Regions from separate parts of the Microbacterium sp. NPDC087591 genome, predicted to be linked through region 2. Evidence: predicted binding sites of a transcription regulator. Region 2 holds the regulator's gene; the other holds the start of a gene.
What was found. Region 2 encodes HrcA, which represses chaperone genes, less so after heat shock. Its sites were predicted from a motif close to TTNGCACTCGNNNNNNNCGAGTGCNAA; they were not measured.

Region 1 (6,201 bases), on a different contig from region 2:
CCCCCTCCGCGGTCAGCCACTCCTGCGCGAACGTGGTGGGGATGAGCACCGGCATGCGGTCGTGGATGCCGGCGAGATGCGCGGGTGCCTGGCGCATCACGATCGAGTAGCAGGTGAACCAGGTGCCGTCGGTGGTCTTGCCTCGCTGCGTCACGGCCGCCATGCCGAACAGAGCGCCGTCGTCGACGAGGAACTGGTGCCACTGGCGGGACGGCTTCTGCATCTCGTACCAGCTGGTCGCGGGCACGAGCGCGCGGGAGCGCAGACCGCCCGGTCGCTCCTGCAGGCGTTCGGAACGGGTGTTGATCGAGGGGAACTTCGCCGGTTCCCCTCCGACCAGGAATCCCCACCAGGCGGGCTCGAGCGTCGGCGCCTCTTCGGGCTGCACCACGATCGGGTTCAGATTGCGCAGGTTCTTGCCGGTGGGACGCACGGTCTCGCCCGCATTCTCCTGCGCCCAGAGGCGGAGGCCCTCGAGCACGGACTCATCGGCCGCGGCGAGGAGCTCCGCATCGGAGAAACGGGGATCGAGTCCATAGCTCGCGCACATGCCGTCAGCGTAGCCCCGGTCGCCGACATCCGGGCGGCCGCCGGGCCGCACCATCCGCGCCGGTAGGCTCGACAGGTGACCCAGACCCGCGTGCTCCCCGCTCCGGTCGCACTCGGGGGAGCGGTCGCGATCGGGGTGATGACGGCGATCCAGGCGCGCATCAACGGCGTCCTCGGAGTCCGTCTCGACGACGGCATCGTCGCCGGCTTCGTGTCCTTCAGCGTCGGACTGCTCGCGCTCGTGGTCGTGGTCGCCGCGCTTCCCTCCGGCCGACGAGGCGTCGGGCGGCTGCAGCGCGGCGTCCGAGCCCGCACGATCCCGGTGTGGATGCTGCTGGGCGGGGCGTGCGGCGCGCTCACCGTATCGACCCAGGGCCTCACCGCCGGTGTGCTGGGCGTCTCCCTCTTCACGGTCGGAGTGGTCGCGGGGCAGACGCTGCACGGTCTCGTGCTCGATCGCATCGGATTCGGTCCGGCCGGGATGGTCGCGGTCACGCCGGGACGCGTGCTCGGCGGACTGCTCGCGCTCGCCGCGGTCGGCATCTCGCTCAGCGGAGACGTGCTGGCGACGGCGCCGCTGTGGATGCTGCTGCTGCCGTTCGCCGCCGGTGTCGGAATCGCCTGGCAGGCCGCGACGAACGGCCGCCTCGCGCAGCGGGTGCAGTCGCCGATCGTCGCGACGCTCATGAGCTTCATCGCCGGGACCGTCGTGCTGCTGCTCGCTGCCGGGGTGAGCATCGCCCTGCGCGGTGCTCCGAACGCCCTCCCGACCGAACCCTGGCTGTATCTCGGCGGGTTCCTCGGCTTCGCCTACATCCTGCTCGGTGCGTTCATCGTCGGCCAGACCGGTGTGCTGCTGATGGGACTCGGATCCGTGCTCGGACAGCTGACGACGTCCGTCGTGATCGACCTGCTCTGGCCCCCGGCATCCGGCCCCGCCGCCTGGCAGATCATCGGGATGGTGGTCGTGGCCGCGGCATCCGTCGCCGTGGCTCTGCCGCGTCGTCGTCGCCGAGCCTGAGGGCTACTTCTTCTTCGGCTTCGGCTTCGGCATGCGGCTGACGAGCTTGCGCGCGTCGACGGCTTTGCGTCGTCCCGGCTTCTTGCCCGCAGGCTTGCCGCCGACGTAGAGCCAGCCGAGGAGCTCTTCGTTCTTGTCGAGTCCATGCGCCTTCGCGACGGCCTTCGCCCGCGTGTAGTGCCCCGTACGCCAGAGCACGCCCCACCCGGCGTCGTCGAGCAGCAGGCTCAGCATGTGCGCGACGCCCGAGGCGACCGCCTCCTGCTCCCAGCGCGGAACCTTGTCGCTCTTGCGGTAGCTGGCCACCACGGCGATCAGCAGCGGGGCGCGCAGCGGCTTCGTCGACGGTGACTTGTCTCCCTGAGCCTTCGAGATCGCGGCGCCCAGGACCTCGCGGTCGGATCCCCGCAGCTCGATCAGCCGCCACGGGCGCAGCGAGGAGTGATCGGCGACGCGTCCTGCCGCGGCGACGAGGGTGAGCAGCTCTTCGTGCGAGGGTGCGGTGTCGTCGACCTTGGACCAGGACTGGCGCGCGCGGACGGCGTCGAGCGCGGTCACGACGCTTCGGGGGTGAAGTTCAGCGCGATCGAGTTCATGCAGTAGCGGTCGCCGGTCGGTGTGCCGAAGCCGTCGGGGAAGACGTGGCCGAGGTGAGAGCCGCAGCTCGCGCACCGCACCTCGGTGCGCACCATGCCCAGGGTCGTGTCCTCGATGAGCTCGACCGCTTCGGGGCGGATCGACTCGTAGAAGCTCGGCCATCCGCATCCGGAGTCGAACTTGGTGCCGCTCTGGAAGAGCTCTGCCCCGCAGGCGCCGCAGGTGTAGAGGCCGGCGCGGCCTTCGTCGAGCAGCTCTCCGGTCCAGGCGCGCTCGGTCGCCGCCTGACGCAGCACGGCGTACTGCTCAGCGCCGAGTTCCTCGCGCCATTCGTCTTCGGTCTTGTCCACGCTGTAGGCCATGCGTCCTCCTGGGTCTTCTCCATTCTCCCTCCTTCGACGGGCCGACGGCTGCGTCGGGCGACAATGGGCGTATGACGGATGCCGTGCAGCTGCGCTACGCCCGCTTCGCCGCGGAGGAGGCTCCCGGCCGCAGCGCCCTGTACGAGGCGTGGGCGCACGGTGTCGCCGACGACGCCGAGATCCGGGAGGTCCTCGCCCGCATCCCGGAGAACCGCCGTCAGCCTCCGCTGGTGTTCGCCGTGACCCGTCTGCTCGGTGCGCCGCTCGACGGATACCCGCACTGGCGCGACTTCGTGCTCCGTCACGCGGATGACGTCGTCGCGGAGTGCGCGATCCGCTCGCTCCAGACCAACGAGCCGCTGCGGCTCGCCGCTCTGCTGCCGGTGCTGTCGGAGATCGACGGGCCCCTCGCGCTGCTCGAGCTCGGCGCCGCCGGCGGGCTGTGCCTGTACCCCGATCGGTACTCGTATCGGTTCGTCGGCGAAGACGGACACCTCCGCGCCGGGCTCGATCCGGTCTCGGGGGAGTCGACCGTCGTGCTGACAAGTCGGGTGACCGGCACGCTGCCGCGGGTGCGCCTGCCGGAGGTGGTGTGGCGCGCGGGAATCGACCTCGCACCCCTGGATGTCGCGGACGAGCGCGACCGACGCTGGCTGCGCGGTCTCGTCTGGCCGGGGGAGTCGGGGCGAGAGGAGCGCATCGAGGCCGCCGCGTCCATCGTCGCCGCCGAGCCGCCCCTGCTCGTCGCCGGCGACGCGCTGGCACAGCTGGACGCGCTCGCCGCCCAGGCCCCGGCGGACGCGACCCTCGTGATCACGACGCCGGGTGTGCTCGTGCACATCCCACGCGCGGATCGCACGGCGTTGGTCGAGCGCATCAGGGCCATGTCCGCCCGATGGGTCACGATCGACCCTCCCGGCCTGCTCGACATCTGGACACCCGCGGTCGATGTCGAGACGGGGCCGGGCTTCGTCGTCGCCCTGGACGGCGAGGTCCGCGCATCGGCGGATCCACTCGGGCGTCATTGGGAGTGGCGCGGCGCCTCCGAGGCGCACGAGTCCTAACCTGGAGCCATGCTCGGAGACCTCACGGAGCGCGATCGCGCTGTCCTCCACCTGGAGGCGGCCTGGCCACGCCACAGCGGGGCGAAGGAGGAGATCATCCGCGCTCAGCTCGGCATGAGCGCCGCGCGGTACTACCAGCTGCTCGGCCGCCTGGTGGAGTCGGAGGCGGCGCTGGAGTACGACCCGATGCTGGTGCGCCGTCTGCGCCGACTTCGCGATTCCCGCGCCTCCCATCGCGCCATGCGCACCCCGGGCTTCGTCGGCTGAGAGCCCGCCGTTCCGCGCGTCTGCGGATGCGGATGCGGATTGCCAGGCGTGTGCCGCTAGCATCGAGGGGTGTCAAAGCCCACCCGCGATCGCTTCGATGATGTCCCTCGCACCTCCGGCCGCGTCGGGGCGCACCGCGCAGAAGCCCCCGGAATGAACGGCTGGGTGGTGCTGCTGTGGTCCTTCGTCGCCGCGCTCGTGCTGATCATCGCCGGCATCTTCGGATCGCTCGTGGTCATGGGGCGTATCGATCTGTTCCCCGAATCCGCGCCGAGCGCCGCACCGACGCCGGAGGAGACCGGGGTGGTCGACACCGCGTTCTCGGTGATGATCCTCAACGCGACGCCGGACGAGGGTCTCGACGAGCAGATGCGCGACCTCCTGATCAACAAGGGCTGGAGCGCCGACACGGTCTATGCGAGCGACAGCGACAGCACGGACTTCGCCACGACGACCGTCTATTACGTCGAGGATGACGACGAGCTCGCGGCCATTGGTCTGGCGAACCTCATCGGCGGCGCCGATGTGCAGCAGAGCGATGTCTACGCGGGCCTCAACCGCACCGACGGGGAGCAGCTCACCGTCGTGATCGGCCTCGACCGCTCCACCACGGCTCCCGCGACGCCCACCGACGATCCCGCCTCCTGACGCACGATCGGCAGCCCGCTCCGGCAGCTTGCACTCGGAGGGGTCGAGTGCCAGAATGGCGTTAGCACTCTCATACTCTGAGTGCTAAACCCAACGTCTACGTCCAGGAGGGACGAAAAAACTCATGGCAAAGATCATTGCTTTCGATGAGGAGGCCCGCCGCGGCCTCGAGCGCGGCCTCAACATCCTCGCCGACGCGGTCAAGGTGACCCTCGGCCCGCGCGGCCGCAACGTCGTGCTCGAGAAGAAGTGGGGCGCCCCCACGATCACGAACGACGGTGTCTCCATCGCCAAGGAGATCGAGCTCGACGACCCGTACGAGAAGATCGGCGCGGAGCTCGTCAAGGAGGTCGCCAAGAAGACCGACGACGTCGCCGGTGACGGCACCACGACCGCGACGGTCCTGGCTCAGGCGCTCGTGCGCGAGGGCCTGCGCAACGTCGCAGCCGGCGCCGACCCGATCTCGCTGAAGCGCGGCATCGAGAAGGCCGTCGCCGCGATCACCGAGGAGCTGCTCGCCAGCGCCAAGGAGATCGACTCCAAGGAGCAGATCGCCGCGACCGCGTCCATCTCCGCCGCTGACCCGGCCATCGGCGAGCTCATCGCCGAGGCGATCGACAAGGTCGGCAAGGAGGGTGTGGTCACCGTCGAGGAGTCCCAGACCTTCGGCACCGAACTCGAGCTCACCGAGGGCATGCGCTTCGACAAGGGCTACCTGAACCCGTACTTCGTCACGGACCCCGACCGCCAGGAAGCCGTCTTCGAGGACGCCTACATCCTGATCGCGAACCAGAAGATCTCCAACATCAAGGACCTTCTGCCCATCGTCGACAAGGTGATCCAGGACGGCAAGGAGCTCGTCATCATCGCCGAGGACGTCGAGGGCGAAGCCCTTGCGACGCTGGTGCTGAACAAGCTCAAGGGCATCTTCAAGTCGGTCGCCGTCAAGGCTCCCGGCTTCGGCGACCGCCGCAAGGCGCAGCTGCAGGACATCGCGATCCTCACCGGTGGTCAGGTCATCACCGAAGAGGTCGGCCTGAAGCTCGAGAACGCCACGCTCGACCTGCTGGGTCGTGCCCGCAAGGTCATCGTCACCAAGGACGAGACCACGATCGTCGAGGGTGCCGGCGAGGCCGACCAGATCGAGGGTCGCGTCACGCAGATCCGTCGCGAGATCGAGAACACCGACAGCGACTACGACCGTGAGAAGCTGCAGGAGCGCCTGGCGAAGCTCGCCGGTGGCGTCGCCGTCATCAAGGCGGGCGCTGCGACCGAGGTCGAGCTCAAGGAGCGCAAGCACCGCATCGAGGACGCCGTCCGCAACGCGAAGGCAGCCGTCGAGGAGGGCATCGTCCCCGGTGGTGGCGTCGCGCTCATCCAGTCGGGCACGAAGGCTCTCGACGCCCTCAGCCTCACGGGTGATGAGGCGACCGGTGCGAACATCGTGCGCGTCGCGATCGAGGCTCCGCTCAAGCAGATCGCGCTGAACGCCGGTCTCGAGCCCGGTGTCGTCGCGAACAAGGTCTCCGAGCTTCCTTCGGGCCAGGGCCTGAACGCGGCCACGGGAGAGTACGTGGACATGTTCGCCGCAGGCATCATCGACCCCGCCAAGGTGACCCGGTCGGCGCTGCAGAACGCCGCTTCGATCGCGGCTCTCTTCCTCACGACCGAGGTCGTCGTCGCCGACAAGCCC
Region 2 (6,201 bases):
TGCGGCCCGAGCAGCTGCACCATCGCGACGCCGTCGGCGTAGATCTTCTCGACAGCCTCGGGCTCACGCCCACCCAGGCTGCGCTCGGCCGGTTCGTGGTTCTCAGGCACCGACGCTCTTCTCGGTCAGGCCGCCACCCAGCACGTGGGCGTGGACATGGAAAACGGTCTGTCCGGCGTTCGCTCCGGTGTTGAAGACCAGGCGGAAGTCGCCGTCGGGAGTGTGCTGCGCTGCCAGTTCCTTCGCGAACGCGATGAGCTCGGCGAGCAGTCCGGCGTCTCCGGCGGCCAGCTCCGTGACGTCACGGTAGTCCGCGGTCTTCGGGATCACGAGCAGATGCACCGGCGCCTGGGGCGCGATGTCGCGCAACGCGAAGAGCCGATCGGTCTCGCCGATGATCTCGGCGGGGATCTCCCCGGTCAGGATGCGCGTGAAGATCGAGGGTTCCGTCATGGATTCAAGTCTACTGACCACTGCGCACCGGGCGCGTGGGGGCGCTCACCAGCGGCCGAGCGCCACCGAGAGCACGGCGATCGCCGCCGGTCCGGCGGTTGAGGTGCGCAGCACCGTGTCGCCGAGCAGCACGCGCTCAGCTCCTGCCTCGGTCAGTCGCGCCAGTTCGTCGGGGGCGATGCCGCCCTCCGGCCCGACGACGAGCACCAGATCGCGCCCGTCGGAGACGATTTCGGAGAGCCGCCCGGTCGCGGTCGGATCCAACAGCAGCACGCGCTGCGTCGCGGCCCGTGCAGCGAGCTCCGCGGTGGTGACGGGCGCGCCGACCTCGGGCACCCACGCACGATGCGCCTGCTTCGCGGCCTCTCGCACGATCGATGCCCAGCGCTCCCGCCCCTTGGCCGCCTTTGCACCCTCCCAGCGGGAGACGCTGCGACTCGCCTGCCAGGGCACGATCTCGTCGACGCCGAGTTCGCACGCCGCCTGCACCGCGAGTTCATCGCGGTCGCCCTTGGCGAGAGCCTGGACCAGCACGATGCGCGGGGTCGGCGCCGAATGCTCCGCGCGCTCCGAGATCCGCACATCCACCTGCGCCGGCGAGACCTGCTCGGCGACGCCGGAGAGCCAGACACCCCTGCCGTCGCCGATCGTGATCGCCTCGCCGACCCGCAGCCGACGCACGACCGCGGCATGCTTCGCCTCAGCTCCGGTCAGCGACACGAGGTCGCCGGTGACGGCATCCGATGCGGACTCGAGCAGGAAGTGCAGGGCCATGGGTCAGTGCTGTCCGCGGAATCGGTCGCGGAGCTTGGAGAACAGTCCCTGCTGGAACTGCGCGAGCTGCGGACCCGGGGCCTTCGCCTTCTTGGCGAAGTCCTCGATGAGTGCGCGCTGCGCCGAGTCGAGCTTGGTGGGTGTCACGACCTGCACGCCCACGCGGAGGTCGCCGCGCTGCGTGCCGCGGAGCGGTGTGATCCCGCGCCCTTTGATCGTGAGCACGTCTCCGGACTGCACGCCGGGACGGATCTCGAGGTCCACCTCGCCGTCGAGCCCCTGGATCGCGGTCTCGGTTCCGAGGATCGCATCGGTCATCGACACCTCGAGCGTCGCGAGCAGATCGTCGCCGTCACGGCTGAACGCGGCGTGCGGGTTCACCGTGACCTCGACGTACAGGTCGCCGTTGGGGCCCCCGGCCTTGCCCACCTCTCCGGAGCCGGGGAGCTGCAGACGCAGACCGGTCTCGACGCCGGCCGGGATGTCGAGAGACACGGTGCGGCGCGAGCGCACGCGGCCCTGGCCTCCGCAGGTTCCGCACGGGTACGGGATCGTGGTTCCGTAGCCCTCGCACGTGCCGCAGGGCTGCGAGGTGACGACATTGCCGAGCAGACTGCGCACCTGGCGCTGCACGTGACCGGAGCCGCCGCAGATGTCGCAGGTGACGGGCGAAGTGCCTTCCTGGCAGCAGGACCCCTGACAGGTCTCGCAGAGCACCGCCGTGTCGACCTCGATGTCACGATGCGCGCCGAACACGACATCGCCGAGGTCGAGGGTCACGCGCACCAGGGCGTCCTGGCCGCGTTCCCGACGCGAGCGCGGCCGCCCGCCGCGGCCACCGCCCTGCGCAGCGCCGAAGAACGTCTCGAAGATGTCGCCGAAGCCGCCGAACCCTCCGAAGTTCCCGGCCGCGCCGTCTCCGCCGCCCATGTCGTAGCGACGGCGCGACTCGTCGTCGCTGAGCACGTCGTACGCGTGGGTGACGAGCTTGAACTGCTCTGCGGCATCCTCGCCCGGATTCACATCCGGGTGCAGCTGCCGTGCGAGGCGCCGGTACGCCTTCTTGATCTCATCGATGGAAGCGTCCCGGGACACCCCGAGAACCTCATAGTGGTCCGCCACAATCGCCTTTCTGCGCGTGTCTGTCGTGTGGGAGCCGCGTGTCAGCGGCTCGCCTCGTCTTCATCGAGCATCCGCGTCAGGTAACGGGCGACCGCCCGTGCTGCCGCGAGGTTGCTCGGATAATCCATGCGTGTCGGTCCCATGACACCGACACGAGCCATCCCACTGGGGGCGGCGTAGTTGCTCGCGACGATCGATGCCTCGCCGAGGCCGAACGGCGCATTCTCCGTACCGATGCTGGCCGCGAGGCCGTGCTCGTCGGTCACCATCTCGCTCATCAGCCGCAGCAGGGTCACCTGCTCCTCGATGGCCTCGAGGAGCGGATGGATGCTGCCGCGGAAGTCCTGTTCGCGGCGGGCGAGCGTGGCCGCCCCCGCCATGACGAGCTTCTCCTGACGGAACTCACCCAGCTCGTCGATCACGATCGCCGCGAGCGTGCGCAATGCCGCGTCGTTGGGCGTGTCGACCGTGGCGAGAAGACTCTGCAGGCGATCAGCCGCATCACTGACGGCACGACCGGTGATCAACGCGGAGAGCCGCGCGCGCAGCAGGGCCAGCTCCGCCTCGTCGAGCTCGACCGGGAGTGGGGCCATGCGCTGCGATACACCGCCGGCATCGGTCACGAGCACGATCAGGAGTCTGTTGGGAGCCAGCGCCACGAGTTCGAGGTGCGTGAGGTGCGCGCGAGCGAACGACGGGTACTGAGCGAGAGCCACCTGGCCGGTGAGCTGGGTCAGCACGCGCACGGTGCGCACCATGAGGTCGTCGAGGTCCGCCGGCTCTGCCAGGAAGGACTCGATCGCCGAGCGCTGCGCCGCAGACATCGGCCGCAACTGGGCGAGGTGATTGACGAAGACGCGGTAGCCCTTGTCGGTCGGCACCCGGCCGGACGACGTGTGCGGAGCGGTGATCAGCTCCTCGTCCTCGAGCAGGGCCATGTCATTGCGGATCGTTGCCGCAGACACGCCGAAAGAGTGCCGGTCGACGATCGAGCGGCTGCCGACGGGTTCGTGGGTCTCGACGTAGTCCTGCACTATCGCGCGGAGAACCTGGAGTCCTCGCTCGGTGACCATCGACTTCTCCTTCCGCTGGCACTCGGATACTCAGAGTGCCAATTCTACCGGTGCGCAGAGCTTTCCGCCCGTCTCACCCGTCGAGTCGTGCGTGTGCCGCTCTCTCGAGGCGGTTCGCGACCCGCGAGGCGCGGACCGAGCGCCCCCTCTCATCCATCGCATCACGGGTGACCTACGATGACGAGCATGACGTCCGATCCCCAGATCACCCTCCGCGCCGGCACCGTCCAGGGAACCACGACAGACGGCATCCACCGCTTCCTCGGCATCCCCTACGCGGCGCCGCCCTTCGGCGAGAACCGCTTCCGCGCGCCGCAGCCGGTGACTCCCTGGGAGGGCGTGCGCGCGGCCACCGAGTTCGGTCCCACCGCGCCGCAGCTCCCCTACCCCGGAGCGATCGGCGAGCTGCTCGGCTCGGTGCACATCCCCGGCGAGGACATCCTCACGGCCAACGTCTGGGCGCCGGTGGATGCGGCCGGCGCGCCGGTCGTGCTCTGGATCCACGGCGGTGCTCTGGAGCGCGGCACGGCGGCACTCTCGCTCTACGACGGCGCCGTGTTCGCGCGGGCGGGCGTCGTCTTCGTCTCGATCAACTACCGCCTCGGCGCCGAGGGGTTCTCGGTGCTCGATGACGCCCCGCGCAACCTCGGCCTCCGCGACGTCGCCGCTGCACTCGAATGGGTGCATGCCGAGATCGCGGCATTCGGCGGGGACCCGGCCCGCATCACCGCGATGGGGGAATCGGCCGGTGGCGCGCTCGTGGCCGCCCTCCTCGCTCGCGACGAGTCACGCGCACTGATCGCGGGGGCCATCATCGAGTCGGGTCCGCTCGAGGCGCAGACCCCCGCCAATGCCGGTCGCGTCACCACCCAGATGGCGAAGCGACTCGGGGTCCGCGCCGATCGCGCCTCGTTCGCCGCCGTCCCACCGGAGCAGCTCCTCGAGGCCCGCCGGCAGCAGTCGGCCGGCTCCTCTCCCCTCGGCGGCGCGCCAGGATTCCAGGTCGCGATCGACCCCGAGAGCCTCCCGCAGTCGCCGCACGAGATGCTCGGCGAAATCGACGCTCCGCTGCTGATCGGCACCAACACCGACGAGTACCGGCTGTGGTTCCCTCCGGAGGCGCTCGCCGGCATCAGCGAGACGAAGCTCTTCCTCGCGTCTCTGGCCCTGCGCATCCCCCGTCGCGCGGTGAAGGCGTACCGCGACGAATGGCCAGGTGCGTCCACGGGCGAGATCTTCGGACAGCTGGCGACCGACATGATGCTGCGCCGCGGGCTCACCCGTGTCGCACAGGCGAAGCCGTCGTCGACCTTCGTGTACGAATTCGCCTGGTCGAGCCCGGTGCGCGATCTGCGGGCCGCGCATGCCCTCGAGCTCGGCTTCGTGTTCGACAGGCTCGACGACGAAGAGGCGCACCGGCTCGCGGGGCCGGATGCGCCGCGACGTCTCGCCGTGGAGATGAACGCCGCCTGGGTCGCGTTCATCACGACCGGCGACCCCGGCTGGCCGTCATATGGATCGGATCGAACCACGCGGCTGTTCGACACCGCGAGCACGACGATCCCGCAGCGCCGCACGACCGGGCTCGACCAGCTGCCGCGCTGAGCGTCAGTCGGTCAGCTCCCGCACCACCGCGTCCGCGAGCAGCCGTCCGCGCAGAGTGAGAGTCAGACGCCCGCGCAGCGCCGACGCGGCGTCGACCATCCCGTCGGCGATGAGTCCCGCCACGCGCGTGCGGTTGCCCTCCGGGAGCTCTGCGATCGCGATGCCCTCGGCGAGGCGGCTGAGCAGCAGCACGCGCTCCAGCATCCGGGCCTCGGCGTCCGGACGCTCGGTACCGGCCGCCGGGGACTCGGCGGCGGCGAGGCGCTGCGCGTAGGCGGCGGGATGCTTCACGTTCCACCAGCGCAGGCCGGCGACGTGACTGTGCGCGCCGGGACCGAATCCCCACCAGTCGCTCCCGCGCCAGTATGCGAGGTTGTGGCGTGATCGCTGCTCGGGTCTCCGCGCCCAGTTGCTGACCTCGTACCAGTCGAATCCGGCCCCACCGAGTCGCGCGTCCGCGAGCTCGTACATGTCGGCCTGCACATCGTCGTCCGGCGTGGGGACCTCACCGCGCCGGATCTGACGAGCGAGCTTCGTGCCGTCCTCGATGATCAGCGCATACGCCGAGATGTGATCGGACTCGAGCGCGAGAGCGGCATCGAGCGACGCCTCCCAATCGGCGAGCGACTCACCCGGCGCACCGTAGATCAGATCGACGCTCACGGCGAGACCGGCATCCTTCGCCGCGGTGACGGCGGTGCGCACGTTCTCCGGGCGATGCGTGCGGTCGAGGGCGGCGAGCACGTGCGGGACCGCCGACTGCATGCCGATGGAGAGACGCGTGACTCCGGCGTCGGCCAGCGTGCGTGCGACCTGAGGCGTGACCGTGTCGGGGTTCGCCTCGACCGTCACCTCCGCCCCCTCGGCCAGACCGAAGGCCGAGACGGCGGTGTCGAGCATCCGCGCCAGGTCTCCGGCGGGGAGGAGCGTGGGCGTCCCTCCGCCGAAGAAGACCGTGTCCATCGGGCGCAAGGCACCGGCGTCGCCGAGCACCCGCTGCGCGAGGGCGATCTCGGCGGTGAGGGTGCTCGCGTAGTCCTCCTGTTTGGCTCCGCGGAGCTCGCTCGAGGTGTACGTGTTGAAATCGCAGTACCCGCAGCGCACACGGCAGAACGGGATGTGCAGATACGCCGAGAACGGCACGCTCGTGTCGATCGGCAGATCGTCGGGCAGA

Region 1: groL (chaperonin GroEL) is a predicted target of HrcA. The motif match lies at 4,570-4,596, and genes of this name have one in related genera.

The regions. Positions count from the first base shown of each region.
Region 1 covers NZ_JBIUWU010000003.1:344,971-351,171, reverse strand. The annotation lists gene ACIOVG_RS16150 (SOS response-associated peptidase family protein) at 1-550, opposite strand, end outside; gene ACIOVG_RS16145 (DMT family transporter) at 626-1,570, shown strand; gene ACIOVG_RS16140 (nitroreductase family protein) at 1,574-2,128, opposite strand; gene msrB (peptide-methionine (R)-S-oxide reductase MsrB) at 2,125-2,529, opposite strand; gene ACIOVG_RS16130 (DUF2332 family protein) at 2,601-3,593, shown strand; gene ACIOVG_RS16125 (DUF3263 domain-containing protein) at 3,603-3,860, shown strand; gene ACIOVG_RS16120 (LytR C-terminal domain-containing protein) at 3,930-4,508, shown strand; gene groL (chaperonin GroEL) at 4,633-6,201, shown strand, end outside.
Region 2 covers NZ_JBIUWU010000002.1:549,681-555,881, forward strand. The annotation lists gene ACIOVG_RS13260 (PhoH family protein) at 1-23, opposite strand, end outside; gene ACIOVG_RS13265 (HIT domain-containing protein) at 103-453, opposite strand; gene ACIOVG_RS13270 (16S rRNA (uracil(1498)-N(3))-methyltransferase) at 499-1,227, opposite strand; gene dnaJ (molecular chaperone DnaJ) at 1,231-2,349, opposite strand; gene hrcA (heat-inducible transcriptional repressor HrcA) at 2,391-3,422, opposite strand; gene ACIOVG_RS13285 (carboxylesterase/lipase family protein) at 3,609-5,027, shown strand; gene hemW (radical SAM family heme chaperone HemW) at 5,031-6,201, opposite strand, start outside.